2 regions of the Nocardioides hankookensis genome follow, and region 1 is predicted to be linked to the other one. Evidence: riboswitches for the same ligand, from Rfam matches in the RefSeq annotation. Region 1 holds a riboswitch; the other holds the start of a gene.

The links. A riboswitch is a leader RNA that binds a small molecule or an ion and turns the genes downstream of it on or off. The one in region 1 is predicted to bind cyclic di-AMP.
Region 2: another riboswitch for cyclic di-AMP. It lies ahead of ACFPYL_RS10670 (C40 family peptidase); the one in region 1 lies ahead of ACFPYL_RS22460 (C40 family peptidase).

The regions. Positions count from the first base shown of each region.
Region 1 covers NZ_JBHSRJ010000009.1:588,310-593,587, reverse strand. Annotated here, with positions in the region: gene ACFPYL_RS22470 (ABC transporter ATP-binding protein) at 1-382, shown strand, start outside; gene ACFPYL_RS22465 (ABC transporter ATP-binding protein) at 379-1,017, shown strand; cyclic di-AMP (ydaO/yuaA leader) riboswitch at 1,232-1,375, shown strand; gene ACFPYL_RS22460 (C40 family peptidase) at 1,382-1,951, shown strand; gene ACFPYL_RS22455 (hypothetical protein) at 1,978-2,574, opposite strand; gene ACFPYL_RS22450 (hypothetical protein) at 2,746-3,138, shown strand; gene ACFPYL_RS22445 (hypothetical protein) at 3,138-4,457, shown strand; gene ACFPYL_RS22440 (CpaF family protein) at 4,649-5,278, shown strand, end outside.
Region 2 covers NZ_JBHSRJ010000004.1:876,866-882,143, reverse strand. Annotated here, with positions in the region: gene ACFPYL_RS10680 (M48 family metalloprotease) at 1-703, opposite strand, end outside; gene ACFPYL_RS10675 (hypothetical protein) at 700-1,959, opposite strand; gene ACFPYL_RS10670 (C40 family peptidase) at 1,983-2,966, opposite strand; cyclic di-AMP (ydaO/yuaA leader) riboswitch at 2,993-3,164, opposite strand; gene ACFPYL_RS10665 (hypothetical protein) at 3,350-3,556, opposite strand; gene ACFPYL_RS10660 (lysylphosphatidylglycerol synthase domain-containing protein) at 3,558-4,493, opposite strand; gene ACFPYL_RS10655 (class I SAM-dependent methyltransferase) at 4,490-5,212, opposite strand; gene ACFPYL_RS10650 (hypothetical protein) at 5,209-5,278, opposite strand, start outside.

The sequences.
Region 1 (5,278 bases):
CGGCGAGCAGCAGCGCCTCGCCGTCGCGCTGGCCCTGGCCGGCCGACCCGCGCTGGTGGTCGCCGACGAGCCGACCGCCGAGCTCGACCACGCCAACGCCGACGTCGTCGTCGACGCACTGCTGGCCGCGGCCGCCGACGGCGTCGCGGTGGTGATCAGCAGCCACGACGAGCGGATCATGCACCGCGCCGACCGGCTGCTCCGACTGCGCCACGGCGTGCTCTCCAGCGAGACCACCCGCCGCGACACCACCGGCGTCATCGACGCGACCGGCCGGCTCCAGCTGCCCCCGGCCGTGCTCGACCTCTTCCCCTCGCGCCGCGTGATCGTCGAGGTCGACGCCGACGGCGTACGCCTGCGGGCGCCGGAGGGGGAGTCGTGACCGCGCTCGAGCTGGTCGGCGTCGCCCACGGGTACGGCGCGGGCGGGCGCCGCGTCGAGGTGCTCCACGACATCTCCGTGCGCGTCGAGCCGGGCGAGCTGGTCGCCCTGGCCGGCCCGTCGGGCTCCGGCAAGTCGACCGTCTGCCACCTCGCGGCGGGCATCGAGCACCCCGACCACGGCACCGCGACCCTCGACGGCCGCCCGACCGCGGAGATCGCCGACTGGTCGATGATCGCCGTGGTGCCGCAGCAGCACGGCCTGCTCGCGGGGCTGACCGTCGAGGACAACATCGTGCTGCCGGCCCACCGGGCCCGCGTCGACCCGGCCGAGCGGTTCGCCCGGCTGGCCGAGGACCTCGACCTGGTGGCGTTCGCGCGGCGCGGGGTCACCGACACCTCGCTCGGCGAGCAGCAGCGGGTCGCGGTGGCCCGGGCGCTGGTCCTCGACCCGCGGCTCGCGGTGCTCGACGAGCCGACCGGGCACCAGGACGACGACCACGTCGGCCAGGTGATCGGGGTCCTCGCGGACGCCGCCCGGGCCGGCTCGGCGGTGCTCGTGGCGACCCACGACCAGCGCGTCTGGGAGGTCGCGCACCGCGTCGTACGCCTCGAGGACGGGCGCGTCCTGGGCTGAACTACACGGCTCGAACTGTGTGATCTGCGTCCAGTTGGGCGACGATTTCACGCGGGGGATGTGGCCTGCGCCACGGAAACCGTCGTTTGTGGAATCGTGATCCGTACTTTCGCGTGGCTACCGTCGTTGACGATTGCACCAAGCACACCGGTCCCCGAGCACGCCGAGTCCTGCCCGCTCACGGTACCGGTCCGCCAGGTCGGACACTCGGACCGATCGACGATCTGAAACAGCACGGGCAGGAGTGGGGGATCCACCTTCGCGGCCACACGGCCGCTCGGGGTGAAGCCGCCGACTGGCGGCCGGGCACCTTCCTGCCCGAACCCGACAGCTAACCCCGCAGGCGTGGGAAGGAAACCACGCTATGTCTCTTGCCCTGCCCACAGCTCTGCCGACCCTGGCCCGCGCCTGCGGCCGGACCGGCGTCCGGGTCGCCCTCAGCGGCGCCCTCGCCGTCGGCCTGCTCACGTCGGCGCCGACCTCCGACGCGCACGCCGCCGTCGCCGCGACCCACGCGGCCGCCGCGAAGCACCCGAAGCCGAAGCACCACCGGCCCAAGCACTCCAAGGTCTTCCGCGCGATGACCACCGCGGTCGCCCAGAAGGGCGACCCCTACGCGTACGGCGCGGCCGGCCCGAACCGGTTCGACTGCTCCGGCCTGACCTACTACAGCTTCCGCCGCGCCGGCATCCACGGCATCCCGCGGACCTCCTCGGCGCAGGCCCACTTCGCGCGGCACATCTCGCGCAGCGCCATGAAGCGCGGCGACCTGATGTTCTTCACCGACGGTGGCGGCGTCTACCACGTCGGCGTGTACGCCGGCTGGAAGCACGGTCGCCGGCTCGTGCTGCACGCGCCGTACTCCGGCACCCGGGTGCGCACCGACCCCGTGTGGACCAACAGCTGGTTCCCGGGCACCCTGCGCGGGCGCTGAGGCACCGCCGCTGAGCGGGAGCGGGATCAGCTGAACTTGAAGGAGGCGAGCCCCTCCGCGATCAGCTGCTCCCGCTCGGCCGCTGGGATCTTCGGGTCCAGGGCGTAGCGGATCGTGGTCTCATAGCCGTTGTCCCGGACGGCGAAGACGTCCTCCACGGCATACCGGTCCCTCTTGCCGGAGATGTGGTAGAAGGTGACGCCGTCGATCTCCTGGTCGGGCAGGCGCTTGTACCCCTTCTTCTCGTACGAGTCCTTCACGGCGTCGTACATGAGGTCCAGCGGCAACGTCGGGCCGGCGTACTCCAGGGCCATGAGGGTGACGCTGCTGGTGAAGTCGGGCGACGAGGCGTCGACGGAGAAGTCGACGATCTTCTTCGTCCTCTTGTAGCCCTCCGGGGCGTTCATCGTCGCGTTCGGCATCTTCAGCTGCGGCCCGGTGGCCGGCGCCACGCTCGGTGACGCGTCGTCGGACGGCGACGCGGACGTGCTGTCGCCGGAGGACGACGCCGAGGGCGACGTGGTGGGGTCGGCCTTCGTGCCGGGGTCGTCGTCGTTGCACCCGGCGAGCGCGAGGGTGAGGCCGAGGACGGCGATGGCGACGACAGCACGGGGGCGGGACACGGTGCCTCCTGGTGGTCCGAGAACGTCGTGGTCACCCTTCCCCGCGCGGGCGCGCGATGAAACCGGACGAGCAGCAGGGCCGGGGAGGTTTTGTCGCCGCGCCAACGGGGGAGGTGGGGCTACGAGGGCGCTACGGCGCGAACGGACTCTTTCTTCGGGGGAAGCGCTGAGATGACGACGGGACCACTGGACATCCTGACGATGCTGGGGCTGCCAGAAGCCCTGGTGAACTCGTGCAGGGACATCCTCGAGACACATGCCGGTGAGATCCACCAGGCCGGACCGACCACGATCAACGGGGTCTTCGGCGGCTCGGACGCCGGCTCCGACCTCGACAACCAGGTCAGCATCGCGCACCAGCACGTGAAGGATGCGCTGGAGGAGATGGTCGAGGGCCTGCGGGGCTACGCGACGAACCTCAACGAGTTCTCGCGGCACCTCAACGACACCGACCTCCAGGCCGCGGCCGACCTGACGCCGAGCCGCAAGAACGAGCTCGCGGACGCCGCGTCCCACCTCAACTCGCACAACTTCCACGGTGACCGCTCGGGAGGTGAGGGCTGATGGTGCGCGGACCCCAGGCCGAGCGCCTGACCAAGGCCGTCACCGGCGGCAACCCGGGCGCGGTGAACGGCGCCGCCACGGAGTGGCAGAAGTGCAGTGACGTGCTCACCGGGGTGGGCGACTACCTCAGGAACGCGGCCGGCACCGTCAAGTGGGCGATCGGTGGCGAGACCGGCCCGGCCGTCGACGCCGCCTTCCAGAAGTCCGCCGACGCGATGGAGGCCAAGGCGCAGGTCCTGCTCAAGGGCCACCACGCCCTCCGCCACGCCGGCGACGCGATCCAGACCGCGATCGACCACGAGGCGAAGCTCGAGGACATGTCGGAGCCCACGCCGTACCGGGCGCCCGGCAACAACGCGACCGACGAGGAGCTCGCCAAGGAGGCGACGAGCAAGTCGAAGGAGTCGGCCTTCGCCTCCGCGTTCGCCGCGCAGGAGGAGAAGGCGCGCGCCCACGCCGACGCGCTCGACGAGGCCCTCGGCAAGTCGTCGGCGACGATGAAGGAGATCCACGGCGAGCCCGACCCGCCGCCTCCACCCCCGCCGCCCAGCAGCGCCCCCGGCCGGTCTGGCGGCGGCTCCGCCGGGGTCGGGCCGATGTCGACGGCGACCATCGGCAGCGGCCACGCCGACCCGGGCCACGGGACCACCGGCACCGAGCCGAAGCACCCGCCACGCAACCCGACGACGACCGTCGACTACGTGCCCAACAACACCGGCGGGACCGACGGCACCGGCACCTACGACCCGACGGTGGCCGGCGGTACGACGATGCCGGGCACCCCGATCGGCGGTGCGGAGATCGCCGGACCCGGCTCGTCCGGTCCTGGCCTCGGTGTCCTCGGTGCGACTGGTGGCGGCGCGGCCGCCGGCCTGATCGGCGCCAAGCTCACCAACGCGCTCCGCGGCGGTGGCCTGCTGCCGGGCTCGGGCGGCGCGGCCGCGACGGCCGGTCGTGGCACCGCGTCGAGTGCCGTGCGCGGCATCGGCAGCTCGGCCCGCACCGGCGGCGCCGGCACCCTCGGACGCAGCGGTGCGGCCTCCACCGCCGCCGGCAAGTCCGCCACCTCCGGCACGTCCGGCCGCTCGGGTGCCGGTGCCACCGGTCGCTCGGGCTCGGGCGCCGGTGGTCGCGGCTCTGGCTCCGGCGGGCGTGGTGGCTCGGGTGGTCGTAGCGGCTCGGGCGGACGCTCCGGCGCCGGCCCCACCGGCCGTTCCGGTCGCGGCAAGGACGACGAGAAGGGCAAGAAGAAGGAGCTCTTCGACGTCGGCGAGGAGTGGGTCGACGACGAGGGAGCCGCCCCCGGCGTCCTCGACTGACCTCGCTGGCAGGTCTCGGGCAGGGATAGTCCCTGACGTTGTGGTCCTCCGATGGCACTCGGAAGGGCCGAAACGTCAGGGACTATCCCTTTGCTCGTTCGCTCGTTGTCCACAGGGAGCGATCTCGGGCTGTTTCGCCGGGGTGGCTGCAGGCAAGACTGGCTGCGAAGGATCCATCTCGGGAGCCCTGCATGTCCCTGACTCACCCCTCGGTACGCCGTACCCACGACAGCGCCGGTGCGCACGACGAGCTCGTCGAGCACCTCGACCAGCAGGTCCGCGAGCACGTACGCCGTGAGGGTGTCGACCCGCAGCGCGAGGCGGCCCTCGTCCGCCGGATCGCCGAGGGCGTCGTCCGCGAGCACGACGACCGCAGCCTGACCGGTGTCGTCGCCCCGGTCCCCGACGTCGGCGTGATGGTCGGTGAGCTGGTCGCGCGGGTGTCCGGCTTCGGTCCGCTCCAGCCGTTCCTCGACGACGACAGCGTCGAGGAGGTGTGGATCAACGACCCGAGCCGGGTCTTCATCGCCCGCAACGGCCGCCACGAGCTCACGACGCTGGTGCTGACCAGCGCCCAGGTCCAGGAGCTCGTCGAGCGGATGCTCAAGTCGTCCGGGCGCCGCATCGACATGAGCAGCCCTTTCGTCGACGCGATGCTCCCTGAGGGCCACCGGCTGCACGTCGTCCTCGAGGGCATCAGCCGCGGATTCTCCGCAGTCAACATCCGCAAGTTCGTGCTCCGCGCCGGCCGGCTGAGCCAGCTCGTCGAGCTCGGCAGCATGACGCCGTCCGCCGCGGCGTTCCTCGAGGCGTCGGTGCGT
Region 2 (5,278 bases), on a different contig from region 1:
CGTCGGCCACCAGGACGTCGTCGACCGGGACGCCCTCCTGGTCGGCCAGGGCCAGCACCTGGGTGCGCAGCGGCCCGTCCGGCAGCGACGTGAAGTCGTTGAAGATCGGCTCGACCAGCACCGGGTAGACGAACGAGCCGAGCACGACGAGCGCGCCGGCCAGGGCCGCGGCGACGGCAGGCCAGGCCCGCTCCCACCGGCGTGCGCAGCCGATCAGCACGACCAGCAGGACCGAGGTCGCGAAGACCTGCACCGCCTCGGTGCGCACCAGGTCGGCGGCGAAGCCGCCCCAGCCCTGCTCGCTCAGCCCGTAGTCGAGGACGTGGCGGCGCATCAGCACCGCGAAGGGCAGCGTGATGACCCGGCCGACGACCACCACGGCCGCGACCGCGAGCACGACCCGCACCCACCACCAGCCGGGCAGCCGCCCGACCAGCCGTGGACCCCACCGGCTGAAGCCGAGGACGCAGGACACGACGAGCGAGACCGCGAGCGAGCTCCAGCTCCAGACCCGTGCCCAGCGCGAGTAGTCCTCGGCGCGGGCGATCTGCTCGGCGGTGAAGACCGACGCGGCCGGCACCGGGCCCGGTGTGCCGCCGGGCACCGGGTGCCAGGGCACCAGCAGGATCGCGAGCACCACGAACGCGCTGCCCCCGACGGCGGTGACGACCAGGGCGACGCGGCGGTCCGGCGTCGCGGTCACGAGGCCAGCTCCTGCAGCTCGCTGCGCCAGTCGGCGGTCAGCTCCGCGACGGTCAGGCCGGTCTCGGCGACGAGCGCGGCCGGGAGGGGCTGCCCGCGGTCGACGGCCCGGTAGAACGCCACCAGGTCCGCCTCGCTGGTCTCCTGCGCGATCTCGCGGCACGCCAGCCAGGCGCTTTCGTACGTCGCGCCGAGGTGCGGCGTCCGGGTGCCGAACGCCCCCTCGTCGGGCAGCCGGCGTGGCGCGCCGCTTCGTCGTACGGCGGCGATGATCTGGGCGGCCGACCGGTCCACCGGCAGGTCCACGTCGCGCAGCGCCACGTAGTCGGCGAACCCCTCGAGCAGCCACAACGGCGTGCGGCTGTCCCAGGCGCCGGTCGCGACGTGGGTGGTCTCGTGGCTCATCACCACCTGGGCGCCGGTCGGTCGCAGGCTGCCGAAGACGTCGGGGTTCACGAACACGTGCACCGGCGAGCTCGGCGCGCTCGAGCCGTCGGCCGAGGTCGTGACCGCCGCGATCTGGTCGTAGTCGCCCTCCTTCGCGCCCAGCGCGGCCTCGAGCGCGTCCACGGACGCGGGCACCTCGACCACCAGGCCGCGGCGCCAGCTCGGCAGCACCCGGCGCACGACCGGCACGGCCGCCTCGGCGCGCGCGGCGTAGTCGTCGGCGACGTCGGAGGAGCCTGCGACGACCACGAGTGTCGAGGGCGTGCGCCGTACCTGCACCGGCCCGGACAGCCAGACCGGCGAGACCCGCCCGCCACCGCCGAACCCGGCCAGCGCGACCCGGTTGCCGTCGTCGACCAGGTGCACGTCCACCTCGGCGCGGCCGGAGACCGTGTCGAAGCCCCGGAACCGCCAGGTCGCGTCGACCGCGGCGTCCCAGGCACCGTCGGAGGTGGGCGCACCGTCGTCGTCGACGTAGCGCAACGTGAAGTCGCCGACGTCCAGCGCGTCCGCGTTGGCGACCAGTGCCGCCAACGTGTCGCCCGCGGCCGGGTCGCCCGCCGGCGCCAGCGCGCGGGCGGCGTCCTGGTCGCGCTCACGCACTGCCGTCTCGAACGCCGCGAGCGTCGTGGTCGCGAGCGTCGGCTCGACGCTGGGGCGGGCGGCGCGCGGCGCCGGCGCGACGTACGTGTCGTCGTGGGTGAGCGACCAGGCGAGCAGGGCGGAGGCGACCAGCAGGCACAGCGAGAGGCCGGCCACCCACCAACGCGGGCGACCGGCCTCTCGAGGCTGATCTGGCGTGACGCTCACCCCGGCATTCTGCCGGGTGGCTCCTAGCCGGGGCGCACCGCACCGACGTACGGCATGGCGTGCAGGCTCGTGACGCGAACACCCGAGCTCGGGTTCTCGGCGTTCACGATCATGCCGTTGCCGATGTACATGCCGACGTGGCTGATCGGGCTGTAGTAGAAGACCAGGTCGCCGGGCTGCAGGTCGGACTCCGCGATGTGCGGGCCGGTGCTGTACTGCGCGCTCGAGGAGTGCGGCAGGCCGACGCCCGCCTGGGCCCAGGCCATCATCGTCAGGCCGGAGCAGTCGAAGGCGCTCGGGCCGGCGGCGCCGTACACGTAGCTCTTGCCGACCTGGGCGAGCGCGTACTGGACCGCGGCGGCGGCACGACCGGAGACCGGGACGTCGGACGGGAGCCGCACGACGCCGCGCGAGAGCATCTCCTCGCGCTCCTTCTCCTTGAGGTCGCCGAGCACGGCCTGCGCCTCGGCGAGCTTGTCGTCGACGACCGACTTCTCCTTCGCCAGGACCTTCTCGGTCTCAGCGACGTCGGCGGCGCGCTTCTCGGTGGCGCTCTGGCGGATGCTCAGCGCCTGCGCCTCGGTGGCGTACTTGTCGAACAGCTGCGACTGGAGGTCGTTGAACGCCGACATCGTCGAGAGCTGCGCGAGGAAGGACTGGGGGTCGTCGGACAGGGCGACCTGGCCGACGGTGGAGAGGCTCTGCCCCTCGTACTGCCGCACGACCGAGTCCTGGACCTGGCCGCGGACCTCCTCGAAGGCGTCGTCCTGGCGGTCCTGGTCGGCCTTCAGGGAGTCCAGGTCACCCTGGAGGTCCTTGAGCTCGAGCTTGGCGTCGTTGTAGCGCTCCTGCGCCTGCTCCGCCTCGTGGTAGAGCTTGTCGACGCGCTTCTGGACGTCGTCGATGCTGGGCTCGGCCTGGGCGGGCGTGGTCGGCATGAAGCCGACAGCGGCGATCATGGCGCCACCCGACAGCATCGTGATGAGTCGCTTGCGGCTCTTCTGCACGGGCGGGCGTTCTCCTTGTGACGTCGTACGCCTACCGGGTGAGCTGACGGATTCGGGCACGACATTTGCCCTACCCCGCTCCGAGGTGGCCCGAGTGCCACCGCCGTCACAGGGATTCACCCCTGGCAGCGGGCGGGCCCGCTACCGATGGTTCCCCGGCTCCGGGCCTCCGACAGGTCGACGGGCCCGGACTCAGCGCGGTGGCCGCGCGCACCTGAGTGATGCACGTCCTCGGCCACCTGAGCGACTGAGGTTAGTCTGCGCCCCCACTGTCGCCAAACTCTCCATCGGCAACGCGCCGTAAATTTGCAAGGAGTTTGTGCGCGGCCCTGCCGAATCGGGTGGCCACCTGTCACACAGGTCACATCCGCCCCACCAGTCACTCAGGCGGACTCCATGTGCGGCGGGTCCACCGGCCGCACCAGTCGCAGCGGCGGGACCAGCCCGCTCTCGGCCAGGACGTCGAGCGCGCGCTGCTCGTCGTCGTCGAAGGTCAGCTCGGGGGGTGGGCCCAGCAGCACCGTGACCACGCAGTCGTGGCAGTGCAGCCCGCGCACCTCGCAGGTGTCGCAGTCGATTCTCGTGCTCATGTCAGGAACGCTCCCAGCCGCCACCGACAGTGGGGTCCGGCACGACGGCCCTCCGGCGTGTCGCGCGCACGACTGCCCACGCGAGGAAGGCCAGGAGCAGGTCGCCGCCGGTGAGCAGCGCGCGGGTCAGCAGCGCCAGCGCCGTGGCCGTGGTGACGCCGGTGACCGGCGCGAGCAGCGCGACCAGGGTGACCTCGCGGGCACCGATGCCCGCGGGGGCGAGCACGACCAGCACGCCCACGGCGTACGCCGTCGTGAACGCCCCGGCGGCGACCGGGAAGAGGTCCACCGACGGGCTCGGGGCGAGCGCGATCATCGCGGCGGCGTAGCAGGTCCAGGTGACCGCCATCAGCCCGACGAGGACGCCGACGGCGCCGGGCGAGAGGCGCAGGTGGCCGGAGCCGCCCGCCAGCCGGGAGCCGACCCGCTCGACGACCGGGGGCGTGAGGCCGACGACGCAGCCGACGAGCCCGAGGACGACCAGCCACGTCGGCAGCCCGGGCGTCCACCAGCCGGAGACGGCGAGCATGCCGGCGACCAGGCCGGAGGTGGCGAGGTTGAGCCAGAGGAACATCAGGGAGGTGCCGACCGTGACCCGCATCGGCACGTCGAAGCCGCGGGCCAGGTCGGCGTGCGCGCCCATCGACCAGACGGAGCCGGGGATGTACTTGCCGAGCTGGCCCACGAAGAAGACCCGCTGGCCCTCCCCCGGCGGCATCCGGTGGCCGTAGCCGGCGAGCAGGCGCAGCCAGGCGACGCTGGTGACCAGCAGCCCGGCCAGCACGAGTGCCGCGGCGACCACGAGCCCGACGACCGACGTGCGGTGCACCGTGTCGAGCAGCTCGCCGCCGCGGTCGTGCAGGCCCCAGAACGCGAACCCCAGGACGGCCGCCAGGAAGACCCAGCGGAGCACGTCCATGAGCCGCCCGCGGGTCATGCGGACACCTCGCGGCGGGGTACGGCGATCACGGCGGTCCGGGTGGGGTAGGGCAGCGACGGCGTGACGCCGCGGGTCCAGGTCACGTGCAGCCGCGTCCCGAGCGCCTCGATGGCGTCGCGGTAGCGGGCCCGGTCGACGTTGTCGAAGAGGATCAGGCCGCCGTCCGCGAGCCGGTCCAGGGCGCGCACCAGGCACGCCTCGCGGGCCCGGCCGTCGATCACGATCAGGTCGAACTCGCCGTCGACCCGGTCGATCGCGTCGGCGTACGCCGTGAAGTCGAGGCCCGCGAAGCCCGGCTTGGCGGAGGTGACCCCGCCGGGGCCGCGGCGCGGCTCGACGACGAGGAGGTGCACGTTGTCGAGGTCGCGCGCGCTCAGCTCGCGGGCCATCCGGCCGCCCCAGGCGGCGTCGTGCTCGATGCTGGCGACCGCCGCCGCCCGGGTCGCGAGCCACAGCGTCGAGGCGCCGGACCCCCACTCCAGCACCCGGGCCCGCGGGCGGGTGCGGAGGAAGTCGTCGACGACGTCGATCGCGTCGAAGGTCCACCAGGGCACGCCGAGGCGGAACATGTCGTCGGCGTCGTAGACCGCGAGCAGCGACCGCACCCACAGGCCGCTGCGGGACCGGCCGGCCGCGCGGTCGAGGACGGCGAGAACGCCGGTCGCCGCGAGCACCGAGCGCAGCGTGTGCACGGACCAGACGTAGAGACGCTTCACCGGACGGTCCCCTCCTCGAGCTGCAGGCCGAGCACCCGGACGTCGTGGTCGGCGTCGCGCACCCGG